One region of the Streptomyces sp. NPDC028722 genome, then DNA from elsewhere that is predicted to be linked to it. Evidence: riboswitches for the same ligand, from Rfam matches in the RefSeq annotation. Region 1 holds a riboswitch; each other region holds the start of a gene.

Region 1 (4,755 bases):
CCTGCTCGATCTGCTCGGGGGCGAGATACGAAACGGTCCCGAGGACGGCGCCCGTCGTGCTGGTCACCGTGTCCACGGACCGCACCAGCCCGAAGTCGGCCACCTTGACCCGGCCGTCGTCCCCTATCAGCACGTTCTCCGGCTTCATGTCCCGGTGCACGAACCCGGCCCGGTGGGCGGCACCCAGCGCGGCCAGCACCGGCTCCAGGACGTCCAGCGCGGCCCGCGGCTGCACGGCACCCCGCTCGCGCAGCACGTCCCGCAGGGTGCACCCGGCGACGTACTCCATCGCCAGGTACACGTACGACCCGTCGGTGCCCTGGTCGAAGACCTGCACCACGTTGGGGTGGTCGAGCCGGGCGACGGACTTCGCCTCCCGGATGAACCGCTCGACGAAGGACCCGTCGGCCGCGAGCGCCGGGTGCATCACCTTCAGCGCGAGGACGCGGTCCAGGCGGGTGTCCAGGGCCCGGTAGACCGTGGCCATCCCGCCGGCCGCGACCCGCGCGTCGACGCGGTAGCGGCCGTCGAGCAGCTGACCGACGAGGGGGTCCTGAAGGGTCATATCCACGCAGGGGAGTCTACGAGGACCCACCGACACCATCGCCGGCCACGGTGCCCCGGCGACGGAATGCAGCAGAGCTGTGACCGTCACGCGACGCGCAGCCCGGCGGGAGGCGGGGGCCGGCCGGAGCCGGCCCCGCTCCGTGCGCAGGGGCCCGGGCGAAGGGCCTAGAAGGCGGGCCGCTCCGGGTCCAGGCGGGCGAGGCCCGCGGCCGGGGAGGAGGCCTCCGCGAAGTGGCGCCGCGGGATCCGCCCGGCCCGCCGGGCCAGCCGCCCCGCCTCCACGGCGTGCCTCATGGCCGCGGCCATCAGTTCCGGCTCCTGCGCCCGCGTCACCGCGGACGCCAGCATCACCCCGGCACAGCCCAGCTCCATCGCGAGGGCCGCGTCGGACGCCGTACCGGCCCCCGCGTCCAGGATCACCGGCACGCGCGCGTGCTCCACGATCAGCTGGAAGTTGTGCGGGTTGCGGATACCGAGCCCGGACCCGATCGGCGAGCCCAGCGGCATCACCGCCGCACAGCCGGCGTCCTCCAGCTTCCGCGCGAGGACGGGGTCGTCGTTGGTGTACGGCAGCACCGTGAACCCCTCGTCGACCAGCGTCTCCGCGGCGTCCAGCAGCTCCACCGGGTCCGGCAGCAGCGTCCGTTCGTCGGCGATGACCTCCAGCTTGATCAGGTCCGTGCCCAGCGCCTCCCGGGCCAGCCGGGCGGTCAGCACAGCCTCGCCGGCGGTGAAACAGCCCGCCGTGTTCGGCAGCACCCGGATGCCGAGCCGCTCCAGCACGGACAGCACCGAGCCGTGCACGCCGAGGTCCACCCGGCGCATCGCGACCGTGGTCAGCTCCGTGCCGGAGGCGACGAGCGAGCGCTCCAGCACGTCCAGACTGGGCGCCCCTCCCGTGCCCATGATCAGCCGGGACGACAGGGTCAGCCCACCGAGGACCAGGGGATCGTCGGCCATGACTCAGCCTCCCTGCACGGCGGTGAGGACCTCGACGCGGTCGCCCTCGGCGAGGGCGGTCGCCGCCCACCGCGCGCGCGGGACGACGGTCTCGTTGACGGCGGCGGCCACCCCGCGCGGCGCCGCGGTGAGGGACCCCACCAGTGCGTCCAGCGCGGTGCCCGCGACGATGCGGCGGGGTTCGCCGTTGACCGAGATGGTGACGGAAACGCTCATGCGGGCTGCTCCAGCTGTTCCACGGGTGCGGCGCCGAACCGCCGCGGGGTGAACGGACGTGCCTCCGGCGGTAGGCCGCCGGTGACCAGGGTGTGCGCCAGCACGTCCCCGGTGACCGGCGTGAGCAGCACCCCGTTGCGGTGGTGGCCGGTGGCCAGCAGCAGCCCGTCCAGGCCGGACGGGCCGAGCAGCGGGGCGTTGTCGGGGGAGGCGGGCCGCAGCCCGGCCCGGGTCTCGGTGAGCGGCAGCTCGGTGATGCCGGGCACCAGCTCGTGGGCGTCGCGCAGCAGCTCGTACACGCCGCCCGCCGTGACCGTCGTGTCCCAGCCCAGCTCCTCGCTGGTGGCGCCGACGACCAGCTCGCCGTTCTCCCGGGGCACCAGATAGACCTGGCTGCCGCGGACCACCGCCCGCACGGTACGGCTCAGGAACGGCGCGAACCGGTGGGGCACGGTCAGCCGCAGCACCTGCCCCTTGACCGGCCGGACCGGTGGACGCAGCTCCTCCGGCAGGCCCGCGAGCCGCCCGCTCAGGCTCCCGGCCGCGAGCACCACCTGACCGGCGCTCAACCCGGTCCCGTCGGCCGTGGTGACCCCGGCGGCCCGGCCTCCCGCGACGTCCAGCCGCTCGGTCCACGCGCGGTGGAACACCACGCCGGCCCGCTCGCACGCCGCCATCAGGGCCGCCGCCAGCCGCCGCGGGTCGACCTGGTGGTCGCCGTCGACCCGCAGGCCGCCGCGCACCCCGGGCGCCAGCATCGGCTCCAGGCGCCGGCACTCCCGCCCGGACAGCCACTCGGAGGCGAGCCCCGAGCGCTGCTGCAAGGCGTGCAGGTCCCGCAGGTGGGCGCGGTCGTCGGCGTCGAGCGCGACGGCGAGGGTGCCGCAGCGGCGGTAACCGGGGTCGTGACCGGTCAGCTCGGTCAGCTCGGCCACGAACTCCGGGTAGCGGCGGGCCGACTCCAGGTTGAGGGCGAGCAACGTCTCCTCGCCGTAGTGCAGTTCGGTGACCGCGGCCAGCATCCCGGCCGCGACCCGGGCGGCCCCGCCACCCGGCTCGGGGTCCACCACGGCCGTGGCCAGCCCGCGTTGCGCGGCCCGCCAGGCCGTGACCAGGCCGATGATCCCGCCCCCGATGACGAGGACGTCGGACGTACGTGACGACATGGGCGTCCAGCCCCTCCCTTCGCCGGCATGACCCGGATCAGGTTCGTACGGTCGGAGGCCGCCAGCCTCCCTCTCAGCCCGGTGCGTCCGGGCTCCCGCGAGTGCTTGTACGGTGGCCACCCTAGCCCGCCCCGCTCACCACGCGTAAGGGAGTCCTCCGCCATGTCCCGCTCGCTCGACGGACTGCATTTCGCCCCCGTGGCGGACCAGGCCCCAGGTCAGGTGGGCACCCGCACCCGGTTCGCCTACCACGAGGACGACGGCGCGATCTGGGCCGGGTACGCGGGCGGCGACGTCGTGCGGGGCCACCTGGTCGGCACCCGCGAGGGCGACCGGCTGGACTTCCGCTACGTGCAGCTGAGGACCGACGGCACGACCGCCTCGGGGCACTGCGTGTCCACGGTCGTGGAGCTGCCCGACGGGCGGCTGCGGCTGGAGGAGACCTGGGAGTGGGAGTCCCGGCCGGGCTCCGGCACCAGCGTTGTGGAACAGGTCACCGAGCACGCCCCCTGACTGACGGAACGTCACCTGACTAAGGTGATCGGGTGAGCGAGCAGACAGCGCAAGAGGGCACGTCGCAAGGACCCCGCGTGGTCGTCGTCGGCGCGGGCATGGCCGGGGTCCAGACCGCGGTCGCCCTGCGGGAACAGGGCTTCCGGGGCGCGGTGACCGTCCTCGGGGCCGAGGCCCACCAGCCCTACGACCGGCCGCCGCTGTCGAAGGCCGTCCTGCTCGGCAAGGCCGAGGGTTCCGCCTTCGACGTGGACTTCGAGTCCCTCGGCGTCGAACTGCGCCTCGGCTGCGAGGTGCGCGGCCTGCGCCCCGGCGACCACGAACTGGACACCGGCACCGGCCCGGTGCCGTACGACGTCCTGGTCCTCGCCACCGGCGCCGAACCGATCACCCTGCCCGGCACCGAGGACCTGCCCGGCGTGCACCTGCTGCGCACCCTGGACGACGCCGAACGGCTGCGGCCCGTCCTCGCCCGGCAGCACGACGTCGTGGTCGTCGGCGCCGGCTGGATCGGCGCCGAGTTCGCCACCGCCGCCCGCGAGGCGGGCTGCGCGGTGACCGTCGTCGAGGCCGCGGACCGGCCGCTCGCCGGCGCCCTGCCCGCCGAGGTCGCCGCCCCCATGGCCGCCTGGTACGCCGACGCCGGCGTCGAACTGCGCACCCACGCGCGCGTGGAGCGCGTCGAGCCCGGCGCGGTGCTGCTCGCCGACGGCACACGGCTGCCCGCCGGCGCCGTCGTCGTCGGCATCGGCGCCCGCCCCGCCACCGCCTGGCTGGCCGGCTCCGGCATCGAGCTGGGCGCGCACGGCGAGGTCCTCGCCGACGCCCGCCTGCGCACCTCCCTGCCGGATGTGTACGCCGTCGGCGACTGCGCCTCGTTCCCGTCGGCCCGTTACGGCGAACGGCTGCTCGTCCACCACTGGGACAACGCCCTCCAGGGCCCGCGCACGGTCGCCGCGAACATCCTCGCCGCCGACCACCTCGGCGACACCCCGCAGACCTACGACCCGGTGCCGTACTTCTGGTCCGAGCAGTTCGGCCGGTTCGTGCAGCACGCCGGCCACCACGCCGCCGCCGACCACCTGGTCTGGCGCGGCGACCCGGCGGGACCGGCCTGGACGGTGTGCTGGCTGCGCGAGGACCGGCTGGTGGCCCTGCTGGCGGTCGGCCGCCCCCGGGACCTGGCGCAGGGACGACGGCTGATCGAGGCGGGCCGGCGGATGGACGCCCGGGCGCTGGCCGACCCGAGCCGCCCCCTGAAGGACGCCGGCACCGACTAGCCGGCGGCGCCCTTCGGGGCACGCCGGCGACGGTCGGCCGCCCCGGCACATCG
Region 2 (4,755 bases), on a different contig from region 1:
CGGCGCCTTTCGCCGCGAGGGTTTCTTTGTGCACCGCGTGGGCCGCCGTCCGCACGGTCTTTCCGACGATCTGTTCGGCCTTTGCCTTGGCCCGTTCTCCGGCGCTCATCTCGGCACCTCCGTGAGTCTCACCGGCCGTGTGCCCCTTGAGGCAAGAGGTGAAGCCACCCTGGCGGGACGCGTTGTCAAGGGGCGGCGGAGGTCCCCACGGGCACGACGGGGGAGAGGTCCAGATCCGCTCCCACCTGGATGGTCGCCCCGATGCCTCCGCGGCGGCGGCACGTATCGCCATGGACGGTCTGCTCCGCATGGAGGGAATCGGAACGCCGGCAGTGGCAGCTCAGCCGGGGACGTGCAGTCCCGTCGGCCGGGCCGTCTCCGGGGCGTCCGACGCCGCTCAGTGGTGACCACCGATGCCTGTCGACGACAGCCGTAGGGAGAGACACCCGCAGGTCACCCGATTGGATCTGCGACACTGGTACAGCCATGCCTAAGCCCGGAGAACTCACCTTTGTCGCGCCGCGCGGAGCCAAGAAGCCGCCGCGGCATCTCGCCGACCTCACGCCCGCCGAGCGCAAGGACGCGGTGGCCGAGATCGGTGAGAAGCCGTTCCGTGCCAAGCAGCTCGCGCAGCACTACTTCGCGCGGTACGCGCACGACCCCGAGCAGTGGACGGACATCCCCGCCGGGTCGCGCGGCAAGCTGCAAGAAGCGCTGTTGCCGGAGCTGATGACGGTCGTCCGGCATCTGTCGACCGACCAGGGGGCCACGCGCAAGACGCTGTGGCGGCTGTTCGACGGCACGCTGGTCGAGTCCGTGCTGATGCGGTATCCGGACCGGGTCACCATGTGCATCAGCTCGCAGGCCGGATGCGGGATGAACTGCCCGTTCTGCGCCACCGGGCAGGCCGGGCTGGACCGGAACCTGTCCACCGCCGAGATCGTGCACCAGATCGTGGACGGGATGCGGGCGCTGCGGGACGGGGAGGTGCCGGGCGGACCGGCGCGGCTGTCCAACATCGTCTTCATGGGCATGGGCGAGCCGCTCGCCAACTACAAGCGGGTCGTCGGCGCCATCCGGGCGCTCACCGACCCGGCCCCGGACGGGCTGGGCCTGTCCCAGCGCGGGATCACCGTCTCGACCGTCGGGCTGGTGCCGGCCATCCACCGGTTCACCGACGAGGGCTTCAAGTGCCGGCTCGCGATCTCCCTGCACGCCCCCGACGACGAGCTGCGCGACACCCTCGTCCCCGTGAACACGCGGTGGAAGGTGCGCGAGGTGCTGGACGCCGGTTTCGAGTACACCGAGAGGTCGGGCCGCCGGCTGTCGATCGAGTACGCGCTGATCCGGGACATCAACGACCAGGCCTGGCGCGGTGACCGGCTCGGCCGGCTGCTCCGGGGCAAGCCCGTGCACGTCAACCTCATCCCGCTCAACCCGACCCCGGGCTCGAAGTGGACGGCCTCCCGGCCGGAGGACGAGAAGGCGTTCGTGGAGGCCATCGCCGCGCACGGCGTGCCGGTGACGGTCCGGGACACCCGTGGACAGGAGATCGACGGGGCCTGCGGTCAGCTCGCGGCCACCGAGCGGTAATCTGACCACGTCCACATATCTTCATATTCCGACAGGGGAGCGCCACAGCGCTGAGAGTGCGGCAACCGGGCCGCAGACCCTCTGAACCTCGCCCAGGTCATTCTGGGTAGGAAGTTCGGTCACCACTCAAGCTGTTGCGCCCTGCCCGGCCTCCCTCACGGATGCCCGGGCAGGGCCGCGTCTCTTCCTGGCCCACCCCAGGAGGACATCCAGTGCACAACAAGACCCTCGTGGCCGTGGCGGCGGGGCTCGGTCTCCTCGCCCTGCCCGCGCTGACCGGGTGCGGGTCGTCGGACACCGGGAAGTCCACGGACTCCAGGACCGTCACCCTCGTCAGCCACGACTCGTGGAGCGTCTCGAAGGACGTCCTGAAGGACTTCGAGAAGCGGTCCGGGTACCAGGTCAAGGTCCTCGAGGACGGCGATGCCGGCCAGGCCGTCAACAAGGCGATCCTCACCAAGGACAACCCGCAGGGCGATGTCCTCTTCGGCGTGGACAACACCCTGCTGTCCCGCGCCATGGACAACGGGCTGTTCCAGGCGTACCGGCCCAAGGGGTCCGACAAGGTCCTGCCGCAGTACCGGGTCGACCGGGCCGGGCACCGTGTCACGCCGGTCGACACCGGCGACATCTGCGTCAACTACGACAAGGCCTACTTCAGCGCGCACCGGCTGACCCCGCCGCGGTCCTTCGCCGACCTCGCCGAACCCCGGTACAAGAACCTGCTCGTCACCGAGAACGCGGCCACCTCCTCACCGGGCCTCGGCTTCCTCCTCGGCAGCGCCGCACAGTTCGGCGACGCGGGCTGGCAGGGCTACTGGAAGAAGCTCAAGGCCAACGGCGTCAAGGTCGTCGACGGCTGGGAGCAGGCCTACGACCAGGAGTTCTCCGGCTCCACCCAGGGCCGCAAGGCCGGCGGCGACCGCCCGCTGGTGGTGTCGTACGCCTCCTCCCCGCCCGCCGAGGTGATCTACGCCAAGAAGCGGCCCGCCACCGCCCCGACCGGGGTGGCGAGCGGCACGTGCTTCCGGCAGACCGAGTACGCGGGGCTCCTGAGCAACGCCCGCAACCCCAAGGGCGGCAAGGCGTTCCTCGACTTCCTGCTCAGCAAGGAGTTCCAGGAGGACATGCCGCTGAACATGTTCGTCTACCCGGTGCGCGAGGCCGCCCAGGTGCCGCCGGACTTCCTGAAGTACGGCCCCCAGGCCAAGGACCCGCGGACCATGGCCCCGGACCGGATCGCCGCCAACCGCGACCAGTGGGTCAAGACGTGGACGTCACTCGTACTGAGGTAGCGCGGACCCGGCGGGGGAGCGCGGCGCGGTTCGGGCTGATGGCCCTGCCCGTCGCGTTCTTCGCGCTGTTCTTCGCCTGGCCCGTGGCCGCGATCGTCGCGCGCGGCCTGAAGGCGGACGGCGGCTGGCGGCTCGGACGGATCGCGGACGTCGTCACGCAGCCCGACATCCGGCACGTGCTGTGGTTCACCACCTGGCAGGCGCTGGCCTCCACCGCGCTCACCCTGCTGCTCGCGCTGCCCGCCGCCTACGTCTTCGCCCGTCTGCGCTTCCCGGGCAAGCAGCTGCTGCGGGCCGTGGTCACCGTTCCGTTCGTGCTCCCGACCGTCGTCGCCGGCAGCGCCTTCCTCGCCCTGCTCGGGCACAACGGGCTGCTCGACCAGTTGTGGGGCGTACGGCTGGACACCACGGTGTGGGCGATCCTGCTGGCCCACGTCTTCTTCAACTACGCGGTCGTCGTCCGTACCGTCGGCGGCCTGTGGGCCCAGCTCGACCCACGCCAGGAGGAGGCCGCCCGGATGCTGGGCGCCTCCCCGGCGAAGGCCTGGCGGCAGGTCACGCTGCCCGCGCTCGCGCCCGCCGTGGCCGCCGCCGCGCTGATGGTGTTCCTGTTCACCTTCACCTCCTTCGGCGTGGTGCAGATCCTCGGCGGCCCCACCTTCTCCACCCTGGAGGTGGAGATCTACCGGCAGACCTCCGAGGTCTTCGACCTGTCCACGGCCGCCGTCCTCACCCTCGTGCAGTTCGTCGCCGTCGGCGCGATCCTCGCCGTGCACGCCCGGACCGTACGGCGGCGGGAGACGGCCCTGCGCCTGGTCGACCCCAAGGTGACCGCCCGCCGGCCGCGCGGCGGCGGCCAGTGGGCGCTGCTCACCGGGGTCCTGCTGACGATCGCCCTGCTCCTGGTGCTGCCGCTCGCCGTGCTCGTCCGGCGCTCCCTGGACGCCCCCGGTCTCGGCTACTACCGGGCCCTGACCGACCCCGACGGCGGTACGTTCCTGGTGGCGCCCGTGCACGCCGTGTGGACCTCGCTGGAGTACGCCGTCGCCGCCACCGCCATCGCCGTCCTGGTCGGCGGTCTCGCCGCCGCCGCGCTGGCCCGGCGGGACGCGGGACGGCTGGTGCGGGGCTTCGACGCGCTGCTGATGCTGCCGCTCGGCGTCTCCGCCGTGACCGTCGGCTTCGGTTTCCTGATCGCGCTGGACAGGCCGCCGCTGGATCTGCGCCAGTCGTGGATCCTGGTGCCGCTCGCCCAGGCCCTGGTGGGCGCCCCCTTCGTCGTACGGACCATGCTGCCCGTGCTGCGCGCGGTGGACGGACGGCTGCGGGAGGCGGCGGCCGTGCTCGGGGCCTCGCCGTGGCGGGTGTGGCGGGAGGTGGACCTGCCGTTGGTGCGGCGGGCGCTGCTGGTCTCGGCCGGGTTCGCGTTCGCCGTGTCGCTCGGGGAGTTCGGGGCGACCGTGTTCATCGCCCGCCCCGACAACCCCACGCTCCCGGTCGCCGTGGCCCGCCTGCTGAGCCGCCCCGGAGACCTCAACTACGGCCAGGCGATGGCCCTTTCGACCATTCTCATGGTGGTGTGCGCCGCCGCCCTGCTGATCCTGGAGCGGCTGCGCACCGACCGGACGGGGGAGTTCTGATGCTGCTGAGCCTCGACGCCGCGACCGTGCGCCTCGGCGGGCGGCCCGTGCTCGACGCCGTCGGCCTCGACGTCGCCGAGCACGAGGTGGTGTGCGTGCTCGGGCCCAGCGGCAGCGGCAAGTCGACCCTGCTCAGGGCGGTGGCGGGACTGCAACCCCTGGACTCCGGGCGGGTGCTGCTGGACGGCCGCGAGCAGACCCATGTCCCCGCGCACAAGCGGGGGATG
Region 3 (4,755 bases), on a different contig from region 1:
CTCCCCACGGGATCCGGCCCCGTGGGTGGCGCAGTCCCCCCTCCGTGCTCTTCCCCGCACGGGCTGCCCCCTCGCGCTACGGGAGTACCCCTTGGCCACGGTCGACACCGCACCGGCAGAACCCCACGCACCACCCTCCGTCCCACCGCGCCCGTGCGCGCCTCCCCTTCGGCGACCGGCTCCCCTGGCCGTCCCCGGACAGCCCACGGCCGCCGCTCTCCCCGGACAGCCCACGGCCGCCGCTCTCCCCGGACAGCCCACGGCCGCCGCCCCTCGGCCACCGGCCGGCGCGACGCTCATCGGATCCGTCCAGCGCGCCATGCGCCTGCTCGAGGCCGTCGCCGGCCGCCCCTACGGCGCCCCCGCCAAGCAGCTCGCCCGGGAGACGGGCCTCGCACTGCCCACGACGTACCACCTGCTGCGCACCCTCGTGCACGAGGGCTATCTGTACCGCGAGAAGGGGCTGTTCTTCCTCGGTGACGCCGCCGCGCGGCTTGCGAGCAGCGGAGCACAGCAGAAACGTCGCAGCTCGGTGGCGGACATGCTCGCGCACTGGCGCGATTCGATCGGTGTGCCGGTGTACTACGCGATGTACCGGGACGGTGAGATCGACGTGATGTGCGTCTCCGAGTCCCGCGAGGCACCCGCGGTCGAGGAGTGGGCCGACTTCCGCGAGACCGGCCACGCCCATGCCATCGGGCAGTGCCTGCTGTCCCAGCTGGACGAGGACGCCCGGCGCGACCACCTCGCCCGTTACCCGGCCGAGCCCCTCACGCCGTACACCGTTCGGGACCACGGCGTGCTGCTGCGGCGACTGGCCCGCACCCGGCGCATGGAACTGACGGTGGAGCGTCAGGAGTACGCGCTCGGGACGGTCTGCGCGGCGGTCCCCATCACGGTCGGTACGACCGCGGCCACCCTAGCCATCTCCCTGCCCGCCCAGCGGGCCGACCGGCTGCTGCCCGCCGCCCGCCGGCTCCAGACGGAGATCGGGCGGCACGTCGGCTCGCTCACGCTCTCTATCAGTATGTGAAAACTTACTCCTTGTGATCTATTGCATACTTTCAGCAAGATTTGACCATGGCTAGAGGGATCAATCCCGGCCAGTCGATGTCATATGACGGGGTAGGCGATGCGCGAGTCCGTACAGGCAGAAGTCATGATGAGCTTTCTCGTATCGGAGGAGCTCTCCTTCCGCATCCCGGTGGAGTTGCGCTACGAGACCTGTGATCCGTACGCGGTGCGGCTCACCTTTCATCTGCCCGGTGACGCCCCGGTGACCTGGGCGTTCGGGCGCGAGCTGTTGATCGACGGGGTCGGGCGGCCCTGCGGGGAGGGTGATGTGCGCATCGCTCCCGCCGATTCCGAGGTGCTGGGCGAAGTGCTGATCCGGCTTCAGGTGGGCGGGGACCAGGCACTGTTCCGTTCGTCGGCGCCGCCGCTGGTGGCCTTCCTCGACCGGACGGACAAGCTCGTGCCGCTCGGTCAGGAGGGCGCGCTGGCGGACTTCGACGCTCATCTCGACGAGGCGCTGGACCGCATCCTGGCCGAGGAACAGAGCGCCGGCTGAAGCGTCACGGTACGAGGCGCCGACGCACCGTCATCTCGTCCGCGCCCGTGCAGGAACGCTTCTGCAACCGGTGGACGGCACCACCGCCCCAGCCCCGCCGCGTTCACCGCTTCCGGCGCCGGCCCCGGCCGCCGCGCGCCGGTGCGGGACGCCCCCCGGCAGGCAGCGGTGCAGCCGCTCCCGGCCGGTCGGCCGAGACCACCAGCGCGGCCAGCGCGGTGGTGACCGGCACCGAGGCGACCAGGCCGATCGAGCCCACCAGCGTGCGTACGATCTCCTCGGCCACCAGTTCGCTGTTGGCCACGGTCCCCACGCTGCTCTGGGCGATCGAGAACAGCAGCAGCAACGGCAGGGCGGCGCCGGCGTAGGCGAGCACCAGGGTGTTGACCACGGAGGCGATGTGATCGCGGCCGATACGGATGGCCGCCCGGTACAGCCCCCGCCAGCCCATCGTCGGGTTCGCCTCGTGCAGTTCCCAGACCGCCGACGTCTGCGTCACCGTCACGTCGTCCAGGACGCCGAGCGAGCCGATGATGACACCGGCCAGCAGCAGACCGCTCATGTCGATCGACGGATACAGGCCGTGGATCAGACCGGTGTTGTCGTCCGTGTTGCCGGTCAGCGCGGACCAGCCGATGAACAGCGAGCCGAGCAGGCCGATCAGCGACAGGGAGATCAGCGTGCCGAGCACCGCAACCGACGTACGGGCGGACAGGCCATGGCACATGTACAGCGCGATCAGCATGATGGCGCTCGCTCCCACCACGGCCACGACCAGCGGATCGGAGCCCTGGAGGATGGCGGGCAGGATGAACAGGGTCAGCACGAGGAAGCTCACCGCCAGCGCGACCAGGGCCATGAGGCCGCGCAGCCGGCCGACCACGACGACGGCCACGGCGAAGACCCCCGCGAGCAACGCCATGGGGAACGTCCGGTTCACATCGGTCACCGAGTACTGGAGGTTCTTCGGTGCTGAAGGCTCGTAGGCGACGACGACCTTCTCGTCCCGGTGCAGCTGCCGCGTCTGGTCCGGCTGCACGATCTCGGTGAACGTGCGGCCTGTGTCCTCGCCGGTGTCGACGCGGACGGTCGCCTTCTTGCAGGTCTTGTCGGCCTCCTGCTTCGCGGGGGCGCCGCCGGTGGCGGAGGGGGCGCCGGCCGGGGCGCCGCCCGACGCGTTCACCGACGCGCAACTGACCTCGGTGACCCGGGTGACCGTGGCCTGCTGGGTCTGCCGGTCGAAACCGACGCCGGTGCGTGAGTGGGACGGGGCTCCGCCGGGCCAGAGCACCGCGAGACCTGCGACGACCGCCACGGTGAACGGGATCAGGATCGCCGCGATCACCTTCCGCAGATGCTGGGAGACCGGCGCGGCCGGGCCGTGGCCGTGCGCGTGACCGTGATGGCCGCTCTCTCTGGCTCCGTGGCCCTGTGCGTGACCGTCGCGCCCGCCGTCACCGGTTCCGTGGCCGTGCGCGTGGTCCTGTCCCGGGCCGTCTCGGCCGGGCGGATCGGGTGGCTGATGCGAGTACTGCTCCATCCTGGTCACCGTCCGATCATCGCAAGAACGGTGGGGGCCCACTGTTCACCGCGCCCTCCATGCCGCTAGCGTGGAGGCACCTTTGCACACGCGGGAGCTCGGAGCACCGGGCTGAGAGGGCGCTGACCTCCGTAGACGCGATGTTTCACGTGGAACCAACAGGTTCCACGCAGGACATCGGCACACGGGAATCGCTGCGTCGACCGCCGAACCTGTTACCGGGTAATGCCGGCGTAGGGAGTAGGTCCGATGACCAACAAGGACGCACGCACGCCTGCCTCCGTTCGGGACGAGAAGTCCGACGAGGCCGGGAAGTCCATTGGCTGGCACAAGGCGTACGTCGAGGGCTCGCGCCCCGACCTGCGCGTGCCGGTCCGTCAGGTGCAGCTCACCAACGGGGAGTCGGTCACGCTGTACGACACGTCGGGGCCGTACACCGATCCGCTTGCCGACACGGACGTCCGCAGGGGCCTGTCACCGCTGCGGGAGAACTGGATCATCGCCCGCGGTGACACCGAGGAGTACGCGGGGCGTCCCGTCCGCCCCGAGGACGACGGGCTCCGGCACACCTCGCCACGCGGCGGGCTGCGCAACCTGGACGCGGTCTTCCCCGGGCGCCCGCGCCAGCCGCGGCGGGGCCGGAGCGGCCGGCCGGTGACGCAGCTCGCCTATGCCCGACGGGGCGAGGTCACGCCGGAGATGGAGTTCGTGGCCATCCGGGAGAACGTCTCTCCCGAGGTGGTCCGCGAGGAGATCGCGGCGGGCCGGGCCGTGCTGCCGGCCAACGTCAATCACCCGGAGATCGAGCCGATGATCATCGGTAAGCGGTTCCTGGTGAAGGTGAACGCCAACATCGGCAACTCCGCGGTGACGTCCTCCATCGAGGAGGAGGTCGAGAAGATGACCTGGGCGACCCACTGGGGCGCCGACACGGTCATGGACCTCTCGACCGGCCGCAACATCCACACCACCCGTGAGTGGGTCCTGCGCAACTCCCCCGTCCCCATCGGCACGGTGCCGCTCTACCAGGCTCTGGAGAAGGTCGACGGCCGGGCCGAGGAACTGACCTGGGAGATCTACAAGGACACCGTCATCGAGCAGGCCGAGCAGGGCGTGGACTACATGACCGTCCACGCGGGCGTCCGGCTGCCGTACGTCCCGCTCACCGCCAACCGTAAGACGGGCATCGTCTCGCGCGGCGGCTCCATCATGGCCGCGTGGTGCCTGGCGCACCACAAGGAGTCGTTCCTGTACGAGAACTTCGAAGAGCTGTGCGAGATCCTCGCCGCCTACGACGTCACGTACTCGCTGGGCGACGGACTCAGGCCCGGTTCGATCGCGGACGCCAACGACGAGGCACAGTTCGCGGAACTGAGGACGCTCGGGGAACTCAACCGCGTCGCCAGGCGTTTTCAGGTACAGACGATGATCGAGGGCCCCGGGCACGTCCCGATGCACAAGATCAAGGAGAACATCGACCTTCAGCAGGAGATCTGCGATGAAGCTCCGTTCTATACGCTCGGCCCGCTGACCACGGACATCGCGCCGGCGTACGACCACATCACCTCCGGTATCGGCGCCGCGATGATCGCCTGGTGGGGCACGGCGATGCTCTGCTACGTCACGCCCAAGGAGCACCTGGGCC

Evidence for each region. Region 1 has a riboswitch for thiamine pyrophosphate ahead of thiO (glycine oxidase ThiO). Riboswitches for the same ligand answer to the same signal wherever they lie in the genome.
Region 2: another riboswitch for thiamine pyrophosphate. It lies ahead of AB0F03_RS21050 (thiamine ABC transporter substrate-binding protein); the one in region 1 lies ahead of thiO (glycine oxidase ThiO).
Region 3: another riboswitch for thiamine pyrophosphate. It lies ahead of thiC (phosphomethylpyrimidine synthase ThiC); the one in region 1 lies ahead of thiO (glycine oxidase ThiO).

Annotation. Positions count from the first base shown of each region.
Region 1 covers NZ_JBEZWU010000001.1:190,265-195,019, reverse strand. Annotated here, with positions in the region: gene pknB (Stk1 family PASTA domain-containing Ser/Thr kinase) at 1-571, opposite strand, end outside; gene AB0F03_RS00840 (thiazole synthase) at 733-1,527, opposite strand; gene thiS (sulfur carrier protein ThiS) at 1,531-1,743, opposite strand; gene thiO (glycine oxidase ThiO) at 1,740-2,909, opposite strand; TPP riboswitch at 2,907-3,018, opposite strand; gene AB0F03_RS00825 (hypothetical protein) at 3,072-3,422, shown strand; gene AB0F03_RS00820 (FAD-dependent oxidoreductase) at 3,455-4,702, shown strand.
Region 2 covers NZ_JBEZWU010000013.1:87,233-91,987, forward strand. Annotated here, with positions in the region: gene AB0F03_RS21040 (hypothetical protein) at 1-109, opposite strand, end outside; gene rlmN (23S rRNA (adenine(2503)-C(2))-methyltransferase RlmN) at 487-1,593, shown strand; TPP riboswitch at 1,617-1,724, shown strand; gene AB0F03_RS21050 (thiamine ABC transporter substrate-binding protein) at 1,806-2,888, shown strand; gene AB0F03_RS21055 (iron ABC transporter permease) at 2,927-4,528, shown strand; gene AB0F03_RS21060 (ABC transporter ATP-binding protein) at 4,528-4,755, shown strand, end outside.
Region 3 covers NZ_JBEZWU010000006.1:167,027-171,781, reverse strand. Annotated here, with positions in the region: gene AB0F03_RS12275 (IclR family transcriptional regulator C-terminal domain-containing protein) at 299-1,033, shown strand; gene AB0F03_RS12270 (SsgA family sporulation/cell division regulator) at 1,133-1,570, shown strand; gene AB0F03_RS12265 (YibE/F family protein) at 1,674-3,110, opposite strand; TPP riboswitch at 3,191-3,367, shown strand; gene thiC (phosphomethylpyrimidine synthase ThiC) at 3,360-4,755, shown strand, end outside.